One region of the Erwinia sp. HDF1-3R genome, then DNA from elsewhere that is predicted to be linked to it. Evidence: predicted binding sites of a transcription regulator. Region 1 holds the regulator's gene; the other holds the start of a gene.

Evidence for each region. The regulator Fur, encoded in region 1, represses iron uptake genes when iron is present. The targets are predictions, from matches to a motif close to ATAATAATGAGAACNACTATCAA.
Region 2: a site for Fur is predicted at 2,202-2,224, ahead of feoA (ferrous iron transporter A). Genes of this name have one in related genera too.

Annotation. Positions count from the first base shown of each region.
Region 1 covers NZ_CP155071.1:1,587,994-1,595,436, reverse strand. Annotated here, with positions in the region: gene ybfE (LexA regulated protein) at 1-238, shown strand, start outside; gene fldA (flavodoxin FldA) at 402-932, shown strand; gene fur (ferric iron uptake transcriptional regulator) at 1,308-1,751, shown strand; partial or broken gene AAGR22_RS07355 (beta-N-acetylhexosaminidase) at 1,813-4,464, opposite strand; gene AAGR22_RS07350 (lipoprotein) at 4,464-4,673, opposite strand; gene AAGR22_RS07345 (OprD family outer membrane porin) at 4,725-6,128, opposite strand; gene glnS (glutamine--tRNA ligase) at 6,758-7,443, opposite strand, start outside.
Region 2 covers NZ_CP155071.1:4,456,176-4,463,618, reverse strand. Annotated here, with positions in the region: gene feoB (Fe(2+) transporter permease subunit FeoB) at 1-1,910, opposite strand, end outside; gene feoA (ferrous iron transporter A) at 1,924-2,148, opposite strand; gene AAGR22_RS20350 (Tex family protein) at 2,297-4,618, opposite strand; gene AAGR22_RS20345 (S-type pyocin domain-containing protein) at 4,904-6,274, shown strand; gene AAGR22_RS20340 (bacteriocin immunity protein) at 6,276-6,533, shown strand; gene AAGR22_RS20335 (S-type pyocin domain-containing protein) at 6,811-7,443, shown strand, end outside.

The DNA.
Region 1 (7,443 bases):
AGACGAACGCCGTCCGGGACGACCTAAAACTAATCCGCTGACGCGTGATGAGCAGCTGCGCATCAACAAACGCAATCAGCTTAAGCGTGATAAAGTGCGCGGGCTTAAGCGCGTCGAGCTGAAAATCAATAGCGATGCGGTTGATGCCCTTAATCACCTTGCTGACCAGCGTAATATGAGCCGCAGCGAGCTGATTGAAGAGATGGTGATGGCGCAGTTAGCCAGCCAGAACCCCTGAAGCGGTGGTTATCTCGCAGTAAGGGACAGCTGAGGGCACAGCACAATGCGACAAAAGCAGGAGGATTACTCGTTTATCCCCCTGTGGCTGTCTGCTATCATTGCCGTTATCTTTTTTAAGTTAGCCATCTCATATCATTAAGTTTCAAGAGGTTATTAAACTCATGGCAATCGTAGGCATTTTCTTTGGCAGCGATACGGGCAATACCGAAAATCTTGCAAAAGTGATTCAAAAGCAGCTTGGCACAGACGTTGCTGACGTTCACGATATCGCTAAAAGCAGCAAAGAAGATCTTGAAGCCTTTGATATTTTGCTGCTGGGTATTCCCACCTGGTACTATGGCGAAGCGCAGTGCGACTGGGACGACTTCTTTCCGACCCTGGAAGAGATCGACTTCAACGGCAAGCTGGTGGCGCTGTTTGGCTGTGGCGATCAGGAAGATTATGCCGAGTACTTCTGCGATGCCATGGGCACCATCCGCGACATCATTGAGCCCAGGGGCGCGGTGATTGTCGGGCACTGGCCAACGGCGGGTTACCATTTCGAGGCCTCTAAAGGGCTGGCGGATGACAACCATTTCCTCGGTCTGGCCATCGACGAAGACCGTCAGCCTGAGTTGACCCAGCAACGTACCGAGCAATGGGTTAAACAGATTTTTGACGAGCTGCAGCTGAAAGAGATTCTTGAAGCCTGAGTGCAGCGGCCTGATGTGGGCGTTGTCTCATATCGGGCCAGTGGTTTTACCTGTAGAAGTAATAGGTACATCTTTGTAATTTTCATCTGCAAATCTGTAAAATATCGCCATCGGTCACCTCACTTATTCAGCGTTCCTCGCTCAACGAGCGATAAGAGTGCTGAGCAAAATGTTAATCCCGTTTTTATTGGGCGTTTGCTTTCCTGGACGTATCGGGTTCTCAACTTTACATCCCACAGCGGTTGCGCATCCCACTCGTGGTTTCCATTTTGAAGTATCAGTTCTATAATGAGACGCACCTAGCTTTCTGCGTCGACCGATGTTTAAGGCTTTTCAGCCACTTAGTGACTAGCAAAGTAACAGGACAATATCCGCATGACTGACAACAATACCGCATTAAAGAAGGCCGGCCTGAAAGTCACGCTTCCCCGACTGAAAATTCTGGAAGTGCTTCAGGTACCAGAGAGCCATCACGTCAGTGCGGAAGATTTATATAAACGCCTGATTGATATGGGCGAAGAGATTGGGCTGGCAACGGTCTACCGCGTACTCAACCAGTTTGATGATGCCGGGATTGTAACGCGTCATAACTTTGAAGGCGGCAAGTCCGTATTCGAACTGACTCAGCAGCAGCATCACGACCACCTGATCTGTCTGGACTGCGGAAAAGTGATTGAATTCAGCGATGAGTCTATCGAGACACGTCAGCGTGATATCGCTACCCGCCACGGTATTAAACTCAGCAACCACAGTCTTTATCTTTACGGCCACTGCACCACAGGTGACTGCCGTGAAGACGAAACGCTTCACGACAAATAATCTTCCGCGTTGCTCAACATAAAAAACCGGTGATCACCACCGGCTTTTTTTTACGCTTTTTTCAGACTTCCTCCACCCTGCTGTAGCGTTTGCCGTCGGCGCTGACCGCGCGCACCAGGACGTTGCCCTCCTCAACCTGCGGTTTGGCCGTGGCCTCATAGCGCTGCCAGCTTTTGCCTGCATCAACGCTGTACTCAATGGCGATGCCAGGCAGCGCGATATTCGCCTCCAGCATTCCGCCAATAATACGCGCGCCCGGTACCGGGATGCGGTACTCAATTCCCCGGCGATCCAGCTTCGACAGCTCGCGTTGACCCAGCAGGTTGGCAAAACGCTGCCACTCTTTCAGCTGAGTCTTACTATCGACAAAATGCGTCTCGCCCCGGGTAAAGGCTTTTCCTGGCTGGTAATCCTGCTCCCAGCCCGCGCGGTGCCATGCTCGCTCCGCCACGGCCAGCAGACGCGGAAACATCATATATTCCATCTGTCCGTCAGTGCGTACCGTCTCGCTCCACAGCTGGGCAGAGAGTCCGGTTGCACCAGGCCAGGGCTTGTCGGATTTAGCCGTAAAGGTTTTCCCGTCGCGATCAAACGACATTTCTGCATTCTGCGGCAGGTTATCCGGCACAAAGCTGAACATTTTGCGCTCGTCGCTGAAACGGGTTCCCCAATAGTAACCCCGCTCAAGCGGATTCACTTCATTGGGGAAATCGAGATAGACGTAGTCCGGGTTGGAGACGATCACCTCGTAGCCCTTGTTGGCCCAGTCGTTAGCGCTGTCATACCCTCCCCAGTAAAGCGTATCCCAGAAATTCACCGCCACACGCTTCGTGGCGAAGGCACCCGCATTTTCAGCATCCTTCAGGCCGTCCTGCCACGCCTGCATTTTCTCTATGCCGTGCGCATTGACCTGCCTGCTAACTTCCCGCGCAAAATAGCTCGGGAGGTGATCAAGGTCAGTTATTTTTCCCGCTTTGATCATCGCCTGACAGACGGAGGATTTTGCCTAGGGTTTATCTTCCTTGCGCATATCCAGCCTGCCTTTACCTTCTTCGGGCTTCTTCTCATCGGTATAGCCTGCGCCAAGACGAATATTTTTCGCTTCATCACCGCCAAAATGCCAGGCCTTCATTGGCTTTCCCGCCGCCAGATGCATCGCCTGGATTTCACTAATCACCTTGTCGGTAAAGCGCAGCGAGGATGTCAGGCAGGGATTGAGATAGCTGGTACGATCGTAAAGCTGGACGGAGGTGGTATTGGAGTCGTCGGTGGGATCCACCAGCCGGTATGCCTCCGCGTCGGCCTGTTTCCCCCCGGCCATCAGGCGGGCATAGCGTGCCTCCATCGACACCACCGCCGCCCGGGCATGCGCAGGCATATCAATTTCCGGGATCACCTCAATACCCCGGGCCCCTGCGTATTTGACGATATCAATATAGTCCTGGCGGCTGAAATGCCCGGAGCCGTTATTATTACTGAAAGGCCCCGATCCCAGCTGTGGCAGCAGGCAGGTTTTCTCGCTGAGATCGTGGCAGCGCTTACTACCTACATCGGTCAGCTCTGGCAAACCGGGGATCTCAATACGCCAGGCTTCATCGTCAGAAAGATGGAAGTGAAAGACGTTCAGCTTCCAGGCCGCCATCTGATCCAGCAGCCGTAAAATCGCCTCTTTGCTATGAAAATTACGGGCAACATCGAGGAATACTCCACGATAAGGGAAACGCGGTGCATCGGCTGCTTTCAGCGTCGCAATTTTGAGGCCGTCAGCGGGGATCAGCGACAGGATCGACTGTACGCCATTCATCACGCCGCGCTGATCGAAGCCGGTCACCTCCGCCAGGGCTTCGCCAATGGTTAGCTGATAGCCGCCCGGGATGGACTGCTGTTTCCCCAGCGCGCTGGCAGCAATCCGGGTCTTGATGGTATAGCCATTAGCCCGTTCCTGAACGCCCAGTAAACTGAAACGCTGACGCAGTGCATCGGCCTGATCGGCCGATAACGTGGCGAAATCGAACCTCACGCCCGATGACAGGTCGGCGTCCCCACTGTAGATCTCCACGCTCATCGGCGTAGGTACAATATGCCCGCGCAGAGTTTGCGCCGGGAGCGTGGCCACGTCGCTATTTTTAGCAAAGCGGCTGGCCGCGTTCATCAGCACGTTTTTGTCATCCGGCGTGCGCCGCCATTGATCGCCAAAAGGCTCGACGAAGCGGGACAGCTCTTCCGTATCCGTTATGGCGATGATTTTTGGGCTGGCGTTGCTGGAGGTAACATACCAGCGTGGCATCACGTCGGTGATAAACAACTGCCAGTACTCATTGATAATCGGAATATCGACCGATGCACCGGCGGCAAAGCCGGTGAATTTGTCCGTCGGCTCAAGCCGGGTCAGGTCGCCGACGACGTGCACCATGCGAAACTGATCGCTATCGACCTTAAGCGTTTTATGCACGTTGGACATGTAAATGGCCCAGTCTTTACTGTTAATGGCCCCGCCTGGGTTGGTTAAGGTGAGGGTGGCCCGGTTGCAGGAAACCCAGTCAGCGCCCAGCGCGGCGCAGTCCACGCCATTCTGGGCAGCAAGGTTATCGGTCACCTTATACTTAACGCCAAACTGACTGATCCTGTCGACCAGTTGCTGATCCGCCAGCACACCCGTGCTGCCGAGCGCTGATATCAGCGCCGCCGCGATCGCACTTTTGTACATTTTCATTATTTCACCTGTTCCTTCTGGTTTTTATGTTCAATCTCTTCAGACAGCCTGCCACAGCGATCCTGAACCTCATCGCCGCCGCCCATCTGCTCTGCATCAAGACAATGCTGATAGTCCCGCGCCGGAATGCGCTCAGGGCGTGGCGCAGGGCCTGACGAGCAGGCGGCTAACACCAGCACGCTGGCGATGAGCAGTAATATTTTTTTCATTTCACCCCTCCGTGGTTTTCTGGCGGGGCCTCTGCCCCGCCTGCGGAATGGTTAAAAAATAGTGAATGGTGCGATGACTATAAATTTCACGTCCTGCTCATCCTGGAAGATATTGCCGTATCCCCCACTGAAGCTGGGCAGCGAGGAGTGGTTGTCGTAGCGGGTATAGTGCAGTTTGTACAACGTGCCTTTGGCCCAGCCCGCCTGCACGGTGTGCATCAGATCGAGATTCCAGGCTGATTCTTTCAGGCGGGCGTGGCGATCCCAGGCCGGGCTGCTGGCAGGTTTGGCATCCCATCCCCAGGCACGGGAGGTGCCAAGGCTCCATCCGGGGAGCGACCAGTTGGTTAGATCCCAGCTCACCCCGGCAAACAGGGCTTTTTCACCGTTAGCATTAAAGTCAGAGCGTGAATCCCACCACACGTCCAGCCGCCCGTTCGACGTGGCATAGCCTGGCGTCATCCGTTGCAGGAAAAATCCCTGATTCCCTTCGGCCTTCACCCAGGTGCCTTCCAGTCTGAAATCAAAGGCTCCCAGGGTATACCCCAGCGTCAGCGCCTGTAGCCAGGCCAGGCCGTCATACACATCATTAACGTTCGCAACGCCGCCGTGCGCCTTATCTTTTGCGCCATAAAACTGCCAGCTGGTTCTCAGATTATTCCCGGCAACCGGAAAATCATAAGAGACTTTAGTAAAGTACTGATCCATATAATCCGCGGCCTGCCCGAATGCAGCTTCCAGCACCAGCTGATTTTTGAAATCATATTTCATGCCGATTGAATGCAGATAGCGAACGGGCGTTTTCCCGTCTGCCTGCCGAAAATGATAGGTATTTCTATACCAGGGGGCTTTATATCGGTCGCTCCACATCCATGACATCGAGAGCGCACCCGCGTCATCGAAATCACGATTAAAGCCAACTTCAGCGCCACGATAAGTGCCGGGTAAAAAACTCCAGTGCGATGCCATCAGCGTCTGGCCGGTGGGCTGTAAATAGCCAGCACGTAGCCAGTAATCACCCTGCTTAAACTTTAACGCCGCTTTATATATTGACGCGCCGTTTTTATCCCCGCCCCACTTTTCATCCCAGCGCGTTTTCGCGTCGCTAAAGCCTATTTCGTTGGGTGCGGCAGGCCCCTTGCCTGACATCTCCAGCGCGCCAAAGGCGGCCAGATCGAGACCAATAAAATCAGCCAGATAGCCGGATGAAAAATCCAGGCTGCCGTTGAATGTCGAGTGATGGAGGTTTTGTTGATAGTTACCGTATTTATCGCTGTCGGGGTTAAGATCTTTTCTTTCTCGATGTCGCTGCCAGTAATAAACCCCACCACTCAGGGTAGAATCCTCGATAAATCCCGTGGCGCTGGCCTGAGGACTTATCGAAAGCGTGGAGAGAGTAGAAATAATGGCAACGGATAGCGTCAGCGCACGACGCGCCGGGTCAGAGATATGCATTGAGAAATCCCTCTCATTGTAAATTTAACAATCCTGAAACAGTAAAAATAATATTTCTTATAAAGAAAGGCACCCTTCAGATGCTGTATGAATGATATTTTTCGCGACGCGAATTATCAATATATAAATAAAGCCAGCTGCCAAAGTATGATCGGCGACACATAATATCGGCTGCTCTGGCTATTATTGGAATAATAAAGGCTAATTTAATCATTACGGAATTAATTAACAGCAGGCTGTAATGCTTTGTGCCGCGCTTATCTGATTAAGCAAAAGCGGATACGCAATTCACCCCGCAATTATTTTTCCTGGCGGGAATCGGGATAGCGAATAAAAGGTATGCTGTCTCACTGATAAGCACCTGCCGATCGCCTTATAGTGGGTTTACTCGATTGAGGTGCAAAATGCGATGAAGTGGAGCGTCAGGGGGAGTGGAACGCAATGGGAAGTGGAACGTAATGGGAAGTGGAATGTAATGGTAAGTGGAATGTAATGGTAAGTGCAACTCACGATGTAAACCCGCCGGTAATCCATTTTGCTGCAAGAATCAGCCAGGGGATTCCCCCCGGCCAATTCTAAACCCACAGGGTTATTTCAGCGCACAGCGCTTACCCGCACAGGGCGAAAGATTACTCTCCCGCCTTCGCCCAGGTGTCACGCAGACCCACGGTACGGTTAAACACCAGCCCGTTTGCGCCTGAAGTGCGGTCGGCACAGAAGTAGCCTTCACGCTCAAACTGATACGGGCTTTCTGCCTGTGCACCCGACAGGCTGCGTTCCACAAATCCTGAACGAATCACCAGCGACTCAGAATTGATGGTGGTCAGGAAGTCCTCTGCCGCTGCCGGATTAGCCACGCTGAAAAGACGATCGTAAAGGCGGAACTCGGCGGGCAGCGCATGCTCAGCCGACACCCAGTGGATAACGCCTTTCACCTTGCGGCCATCAGCGGGATCTTTACTCAGTGTGTCGGTATCGCAGGTACAGAACAGGCAGGTGATGTTACCCGCTTCATCCTTCGCCACGCGCTCAGCCCGGATAACGTACGCATTGCGCAGGCGCACTTCTTTGCCCAGTACCAGACGCTTATACTGCTTGTTAGCCTCTTCACGGAAGTCAGCGCGGTCAATGTAAATTTCGCGGCTGAACGGCACCTCACGCGTTCCCATTTCCGGCTTATTCGGATGATTAGGCATGGTGAGGATCTCTTCGTGATTAGCTGGCAGGTTTTCAATCACCAACTTCACCGGATCAAGCACGGCCATAGCGCGCGGCGCATTTTCATTAAGATCGTCACGGATGCACGACTCAAGCG
Region 2 (7,443 bases), 1.9 Mb from region 1:
TCGCCTTTGCTGGCCTCAACGGGATTAGATAGCACGCTAAGGCTGAACGCCTCTTTTACTCCATCCCAGGTTTCCTCGACCGCCGTCGCCAGCTCCCCGGTCAGGCTGAAACTGGCGGCATCAAACGGCTCCTCATGCAGCGCCTGTGCGGTATAGAGCGTATTCAGCGTGCCGACTACCACCTCTTTTGCCATTGCGCCGGTGACCAGGCCAACCGTTGCCTGCCAGTTATCATCATGTATGCCCATCGGTGACAGCAGCGGCGTCAGATGGCGGCTGACGCTGGCCAGCGCGGAGTCATTAATCGTGGATACCGGCTGTCCGCTGAACGAGAAGCTGTTCAGGCCGCCTATCACCACGCAGACCAGAACAATCACTTTCCCGGCCCGCAGCACAAAGCTTTTCAGCCGCTGCCAGGTTTGTAATAGCAGGGTTTTCAGGTGCGGAACGTGCCAGGTGGGCAGCTCCATTACGAAGGGCGTGGCCTCGCCGCGCAGAAGCGTATGCTTTAACAGCAGCCCGGTGAGGATGGCCACGGCAATGCCCAGCAGATAAAGGCTGAAAACCACCAGCGATCCCCGCTGACCAAAAAAGGCGGAAGCGAATACCGCGAAGATAGCCAGCCGCGCGCCGCAGGACATAAAGGGCGCCATCAGGATGGTCAGCAGGCGCTCACGCGGGGCATCCAGCGTACGGGCGCCCATGACCGACGGGACATTACAGCCAAAACCGACAATCAGCGGCACGAAGGATTTACCCGGTAATCCTATCGCCTGCATCAGTCGATCCATGACAAAAGCGGCTCTGGCCATATAGCCGGAATCTTCCATCAGGGACAGGAACAGGTACATCAGGCCGATTTGCGGCACCAGCGGCATCACGGTATTGATGCCACCGCCAATGCCCTGTGCCAGGAACAGCGTCAGCGGCAGCGGGAAATGCAGCACTGCGCCGATCCACTGTATGCCATGAATAAAAATCGCCGCCGAGCCAATCTCAAATAGCGGCTGTAGCGCCCCGCCGAGATTAATGGCCAGAAAGAACATCAGGTACATCATCAGCAGAAATATGGGCAGTCCAAGCCAGCGATTAAGCACCAGGCTGTCGAGGCGGGCAGAGAGGCGATGCGGCGTGGCAAGGTGCGTATCCGTTACGGTGCGGTAAACGGCCTCAATGGCCTGATAGCGGGCAGAGACAATCTTTAGCGGGGCATCGTGCAGATTAAGTGCATCAGGCGATCCTGCGGGTGTTGCCACCCGGGCCAGGCTGTAGACATCCCCTTCCAGTGCCTGGAGCGCCAGCCAGCGCTGCTGTACCGGGGGAAGGTTTTCCGGCATGGCGTCGCACAGCTGCCGGACGCAAGCCTCGACATCAGCGGGGTAGGGGATGTTAACGTTACCGATGGAGCGACGAGCGTCGTCAATGGCTTTTTTCAGCCTGTCGATGCCCGTTCCCCGGTTCGACACCATCGGGATGACCGGGCAGCCGAGCTGTTTTTCCAGCGCGGCAACGTCAGGCGCGATATGCTGATTTTCAGCAATATCCAGCATATTCAGGGCAACGATGCAGGGCACCCCCAGTTCCTGAAGCTGGAGGGTAAGGTACAGATTGCGCTCAAGATTGCTGGCATCCACGACGTTGATGACCAGGTCAGCTTCGCCGCTCAGCATATAGCGGCAGGCGATCTGCTCGTCAGGCGAGGCCTGTTCCGATAACGTCGTCAGGGAATAGGTGCCGGGCAGGTCAATCAGCCGCACCTTGTGCTGAGCGGTGGTAAAGGTGCCTTCCTTGCGTTCAACCGTTACCCCAGCCCAGTTCCCGACCCGCTGCCGCGCGCCGGTGAGCTGGTTAAACAGCGTGGTTTTACCGGCGTTAGGGTTGCCAATCAGCCCGATGGTATACGTTTTCATCCTTACCTCCGCCTCAGTTCAGGGATTCAAGGCGAAGAAACGCCAGATCTTTTTTACGCAGCATCAGGCTGACGCGGCGCGTTTCGATTTGCACCGGGTCGCCAAAGGGCGCTACGCGCTTTACCTGGAAGGTCGCGCCGGGCAGCAGGCCGTGTGACAGCAGCTTCTGGCGAAACGCGGTATTGATGGTGGGCGAGAAACTAACGATTTTGTAGTGCTGCAAGGGTACAACAGGCATATTTTTACCCCGTGGCGCGGAAAATTGCCGCATCGTGATAATTGAGGGGGGTAATTATAATGAGAATTATTCTCGTCGGTATTGACGCAAAACAATTTTCAGGGGAGTGGGAAGGGCGGATACGGCGATCCGCCCTGGGGTAATGCCGTTATTTTTTGCCGAACGCTGCCGCCAGCGCATCGCCCATAGCGCTATTGCCGGCAGGCTGTGCCGGACGCGGACGGGATTTCGCCGCCGGACGGCCTGCATCACGGTTGTTGCTGGCCGGACTGCGGCGCGGTGAAGCGGCTTCACCCGGCTGTTCGTCCAGACGCATGGTCAGCGCGATGCGCTTGCGCTGCAGGTCAACCTCCATCACCTTGACCTTAACGATATCGCCCGCTTTCACCACCTTATGCGGATCGTCGACAAACTTATCGGAGAGGGAGGAGATATGTACCAGCCCGTCCTGATGAACGCCGATATCGACAAAGGCACCGAAGTTAGTCACGTTGGTAACCGCCCCTTCCAGCACCATACCCGGCTGCAGGTCGTTCATGGTATCAACGCCCTCAGCGAACTGCGCCGTCTTAAACTCCGGGCGCGGGTCACGGCCGGGTTTTTCCAGTTCCCGGATAATATCGCTGACGGTCGGTACGCCGAACCGCTCATCGGTAAAGTCCACCGCGCGCAGGGTGCGCAGCGCCGTCGGATTACCCATCAGCACATCCAGCGACTGTTCGGTGGCGGCCAGGATGCGCTGCACGACCGGGTAAGCCTCCGGGTGAACCGTTGAGGCATCCAGCGGGTTTTTACCCTGGCTGATGCGCAGAAAGCCAGCGCACTGTTCAAAGGCTTTTGGCCCCAGACGGCTCACCTTCAGCAGCTGCTGGCGGTCCTGAAAGCGACCATTCTCATCACGCCAGCTGACGATATTCTGTGCCATCATTTTGCTCAGCCCGGCCACGCGGGTCAGTAGCGGCACCGAGGCGGTATTCAGATCCACGCCGACGCCGTTTACGCAGTCTTCCACGACCGCATCCAGCTTTTTCGCCAGCTGGCTCTGGCTGACGTCGTGTTGATATTGGCCCACGCCGATCGATTTCGGGTCGATCTTCACCAGTTCAGCGAGAGGATCCTGCAGGCGGCGCGCGATGGAGACGGCCCCGCGGATCGAGACGTCCAGATCCGGGAACTCCAGCGCAGCCAGCTCGGAGGCGGAATAGACAGATGCGCCCGCTTCGCTGACGATCACCTTCTGCGCCTGTACCTGGGGGAATTGCTTCTGGACGTCGATAAAGAAGCGTTCGGTTTCACGTGAGGCGGTGCCGTTGCCGATCGCCACCAGCTCCACCTGATGTCGGGTGCAGAGTGCGGCCACCGCGGCGGCCGCTTTCGCCGCCTGCCCGGTATGCGGGTAAATGGTGTCGGTGGCAACCACCTTGCCGGTGGCGTCAACGACCGCAACTTTTACGCCGGTACGCAGTCCAGGATCCAGGCCCATGGTCGCCCGCATCCCGGCGGGTGCCGCCATAAGCAGGTCGTGCATATTGCGGGCAAAAACGTTGATTGCCTCATCTTCAGCGCGCTCGCGTACCGTACCCATCAGCTCGGTTTCCAGGTGCAGAAGCACCTTAATACGCCACGTCCAGCTGACCACGGCCTTACGCCAGGCGTCCGCTGGGGCGTTATTCAGCCGCAGGCCAAGGTGGTCGATAATAATCTGCTCGCCGTGGCTTTCGCGCGGCGGCTCGTCAAACTGTGGGTCCGGATTAAGCGATAGCTGCAATATGCCTTCATTGCGGCCGCGAAACATCGCCAGCGCACGATGGGACGGCACGGATGCCAGCGCTTCATGGTGATCAAAGTAGTCGCGGAACTTCGCGCCCTCTTCCTCTTTGCCTTCCGTCACGCGCGAGACTAGGTGGGCGTTCTTCCACAGCCAGGCACGTACCTGAGCCAGCAGCGTGGCGTCTTCTGCAAAGCGCTCCATCAGAATGTAGCGGGCGCCGTCCAGCGCGGCTTTGGTATCGGCAACGCCCTTATCGGCATCTACGAAGCGGGCGGCCAGCGTCTCCGGGAGGTGAGATGGATCCTGCCACAGCGTCTCGGCCAGCGGTTCCAGACCGGCCTCAATGGCGATCATTCCACGCGTACGGCGCTTTGGCTTATAGGGCAGGTAGAGGTCTTCGAGTTCGGTTTTGCTCAGGGTGTTGCTGATGGCGTTAGCAAGCTCGTCGGTAAGCTTGCCCTGGTCGCCGATGGATTTGAGAATCGCCTGGCGGCGCTCGGACAGCTCGCGCAGATAGCCCAGCCGGGTTTCCAGCTGGCGTAGCTGGGTATCATCCAGGCCACCGGTCACCTCCTTACGATAGCGTGCGATAAACGGCACGGTGTTCCCTTCATCCAGCAGACGAACAGCGGCATCAACCTGCTCTGTCCGTGCCTGGAGTTCATTTGCAATTATGCGGCTCAGTGATTCTTTCATCATCGGTTACTTTGTGGCTTAAGAGTCAGCGGACAGTTATACGGATTGCGGGCAAAAATTGCCAGCGGCGGGGCGGTAAATCCACGTCATTAGGAATTGTTCACATCAGTCATGCGGCGGGGGTCGAAATCTGTGATATCACGGCGGGAAAAATTAATTTCTGGTTGTTACAGTAACGTATGAAACAAAACCCTGTTCTCCCCGGTTTGTTTCAGCGTGAGCCGTCACCGGCGTAGTAAAAGCGTCGGCCGGATTAAATAAAAAGTACCCCGGAAAAGGAACTTAAGGATGAGTAAAAAGGAAGGAAACCCGCGCTCGCGGGACATTACCCCCATTTATCTGGGCGACGGAAAGTTTCAGTTTAAGGGCCCCCAGAAAGCCTGCTATTTGACATTAATGAATGGCGGAAGCTGGGCATGGGTTATGGACAGAGGTGACGGGGGCATTGCGTTTTGCATGCCTTTGTCAGACAGGGAAATTAAGCTCGCCCTGGCCATGTTGGGCGTTTCAGAGTCCCCCCGGTATACCCCGGAAACGGTTAAAGCGGCCGAAGCGTCTCTGACTGCTGCTGGCGCGCTGGCGCTGGCGCGAGCCCCGGGCGCGGTACAGCTGGCAATCGCCGGAGAAGGGGTGATGGGTGCTGCCAGCTCCTTGCTGGCCGCGTTAGGCCGGGCCGCCTCGGCTGTGGCCGCAGGCGCGGCAGGCGGCATTGCGATTGCCGCCATTTTCCATTCTCCGGAGGTGGGGGCTGGCAGCGACAGAGTGCCGGGGCGTGATGTCGCTGCGATGTTCGCAATGCCTGCCAGCACTCTGTTACCTAACAGGAAAGGGCTGGAGCCGGGCGTACGGACGGCAGACCTGGCGGTACGCGCTTCGCTGGTGATGAGCAACGGTGAGCTGGCGTTAAAATTGCTGAAAACCGGAGAGGGTGGATTACCGTCGGCGGTACCGGTCCTGACGGCGGTGCGGGATGCAGCGACAGGGCTGGATATCATCACGCTGCCTGCGGTAGCAGGCCAGCCACCGCGGACCATTTTGATCAACCCGGCTCCCGGGCCATCTTCGCCGTCAAATACCGGTAATTCGGCTCCGTCAGTCCCGGTAACGCCGGTGCATACCGGGACAGTGATAAAACCGGTTGGGACGATTCAGATCACCACCACGCCAGTGGCCGATCCGGGCGGGATGCAGGATTTTGTTTACTGGCAGCTGGACGCCAGCGGCAGCGGCGTGCAGCCGGTGTATGTGGTACTTAGCAATCCCCGAAATAGATTGGGTAAGGTCAGTGGTAAAGGTGAACCGGTTGGCGGAGACTGGCTTACTAATGCTGGTAAAGATCTTGGTGCTCCTATCCCGAGCCAGATCGCGGACAAATTACAAGGAAGGGAATTTGCGAATTTTGATGCGTTTCGTGAGGCTTTTTGGAAGGATGTGGGCAGAGATCCTGTATTGATTAAACAGTTCAGGGAAAATAATAAACGAAACTTAATGAAAGGTTACTCTCCTTTCCCTATTCCATCTGAACAAGTCGGGGGACGAATTCGATTCGAGTTACACCATGTCAAATTTATTAAGGATAACGGTGCAATATATGACATAGATAATATTCGAGTGATGACCCCTAAACGTCATATTGAAATCCATAAAGAGGATAATTGAGATGGAAAAGAAAACGATTTCTGATTATACCGATGCCGAGTTTTTATATTTTGTCAGAAAAATTTGTAATGCAGACTATGAAACAGAGGCTGAGCATACAAAGGCTGTTCTTGAATTCGAACGTTTGACCGAACATCCTCATCGCAATGGTCTTATTTATCATCCCATGGACGATCAGGATGACAGCCCTGAAGGTATTGTAAAAGAGGTCAGGGAATGGCGGGCTAAAAATGGTAAGCCTGGATTTAAACAAGGTTAATGTGTGGCTTAAGAGTCAGCGGACAGTTATACGGATTGCGGGCAAAAATTGCCAGCGGCGGGGCGGTAAATCCACGTCATTAGGAATTGTTCACATCAGTCATGCGGCGGGGGTCGAAATCTGTGATATCACGGCGGGAAAAATTAATTTCCTGTTGTTACAGTAACGTATGAAACAAAACCTGTTCTCCCCGGTTTGTTTCAGCGTGAGCCGTCACCGGCGTAGTAAAAGCGTCGGCCGGATTAAATAAAAAGTACCCTGGAAAAGGAACTTAAGGATGAGTAAAAAGGAAGGAAACCCGCGCTCGCGGGACATTACCCCCATTTATCTGGGCGACGGAAAGTTTCAGTTTAAGGGCCCCCAGAAAGCCTGCTATTTGACATTAATGAATGGCGGAAGCTGGGCATGGGTTATGGACAGAGGTGACGGGGGCATTGCGTTTTGCATGCCTTTGTCAGACAGGGAAATTAAGCTCGCCCTGGCCATGCTGGGCGTTTCAGAGTCCCCCCGGTATACCCCGGAAACGGTTAAAGCGGCCGAAGCGTCTCTGACTGCTGCTGGCGCGCTGGCGCTGGCGCGAGCCCCGGGCACGGTACAGCTGGCAATCACCGGAGAAGGGGTGATGGGTGCTGCCAGCTCCTTGCTGGCCGCGTTAGGCCGGGCCGCCTCGGCTGTGGCCGCAGGCGCGGCAGGCGGCATTGCGATTGCCGCCATTTTCCATTCTCCGGAGGTGGGGGCTGGCAGCGACAGAGTGCCGGGGCGTGATGTCGCTGCGATGTTCGCAATGCCTGCCAGCACTCTGTTACCTAACAGGAAAGGGCTGGAGCCGGGCGTACGGACGGCAGACCTGGCGGTACGCGCTTCGCTGGTGATGAGCAACGGTGAGCTGGCGTTAAAACTGCTGAAAACC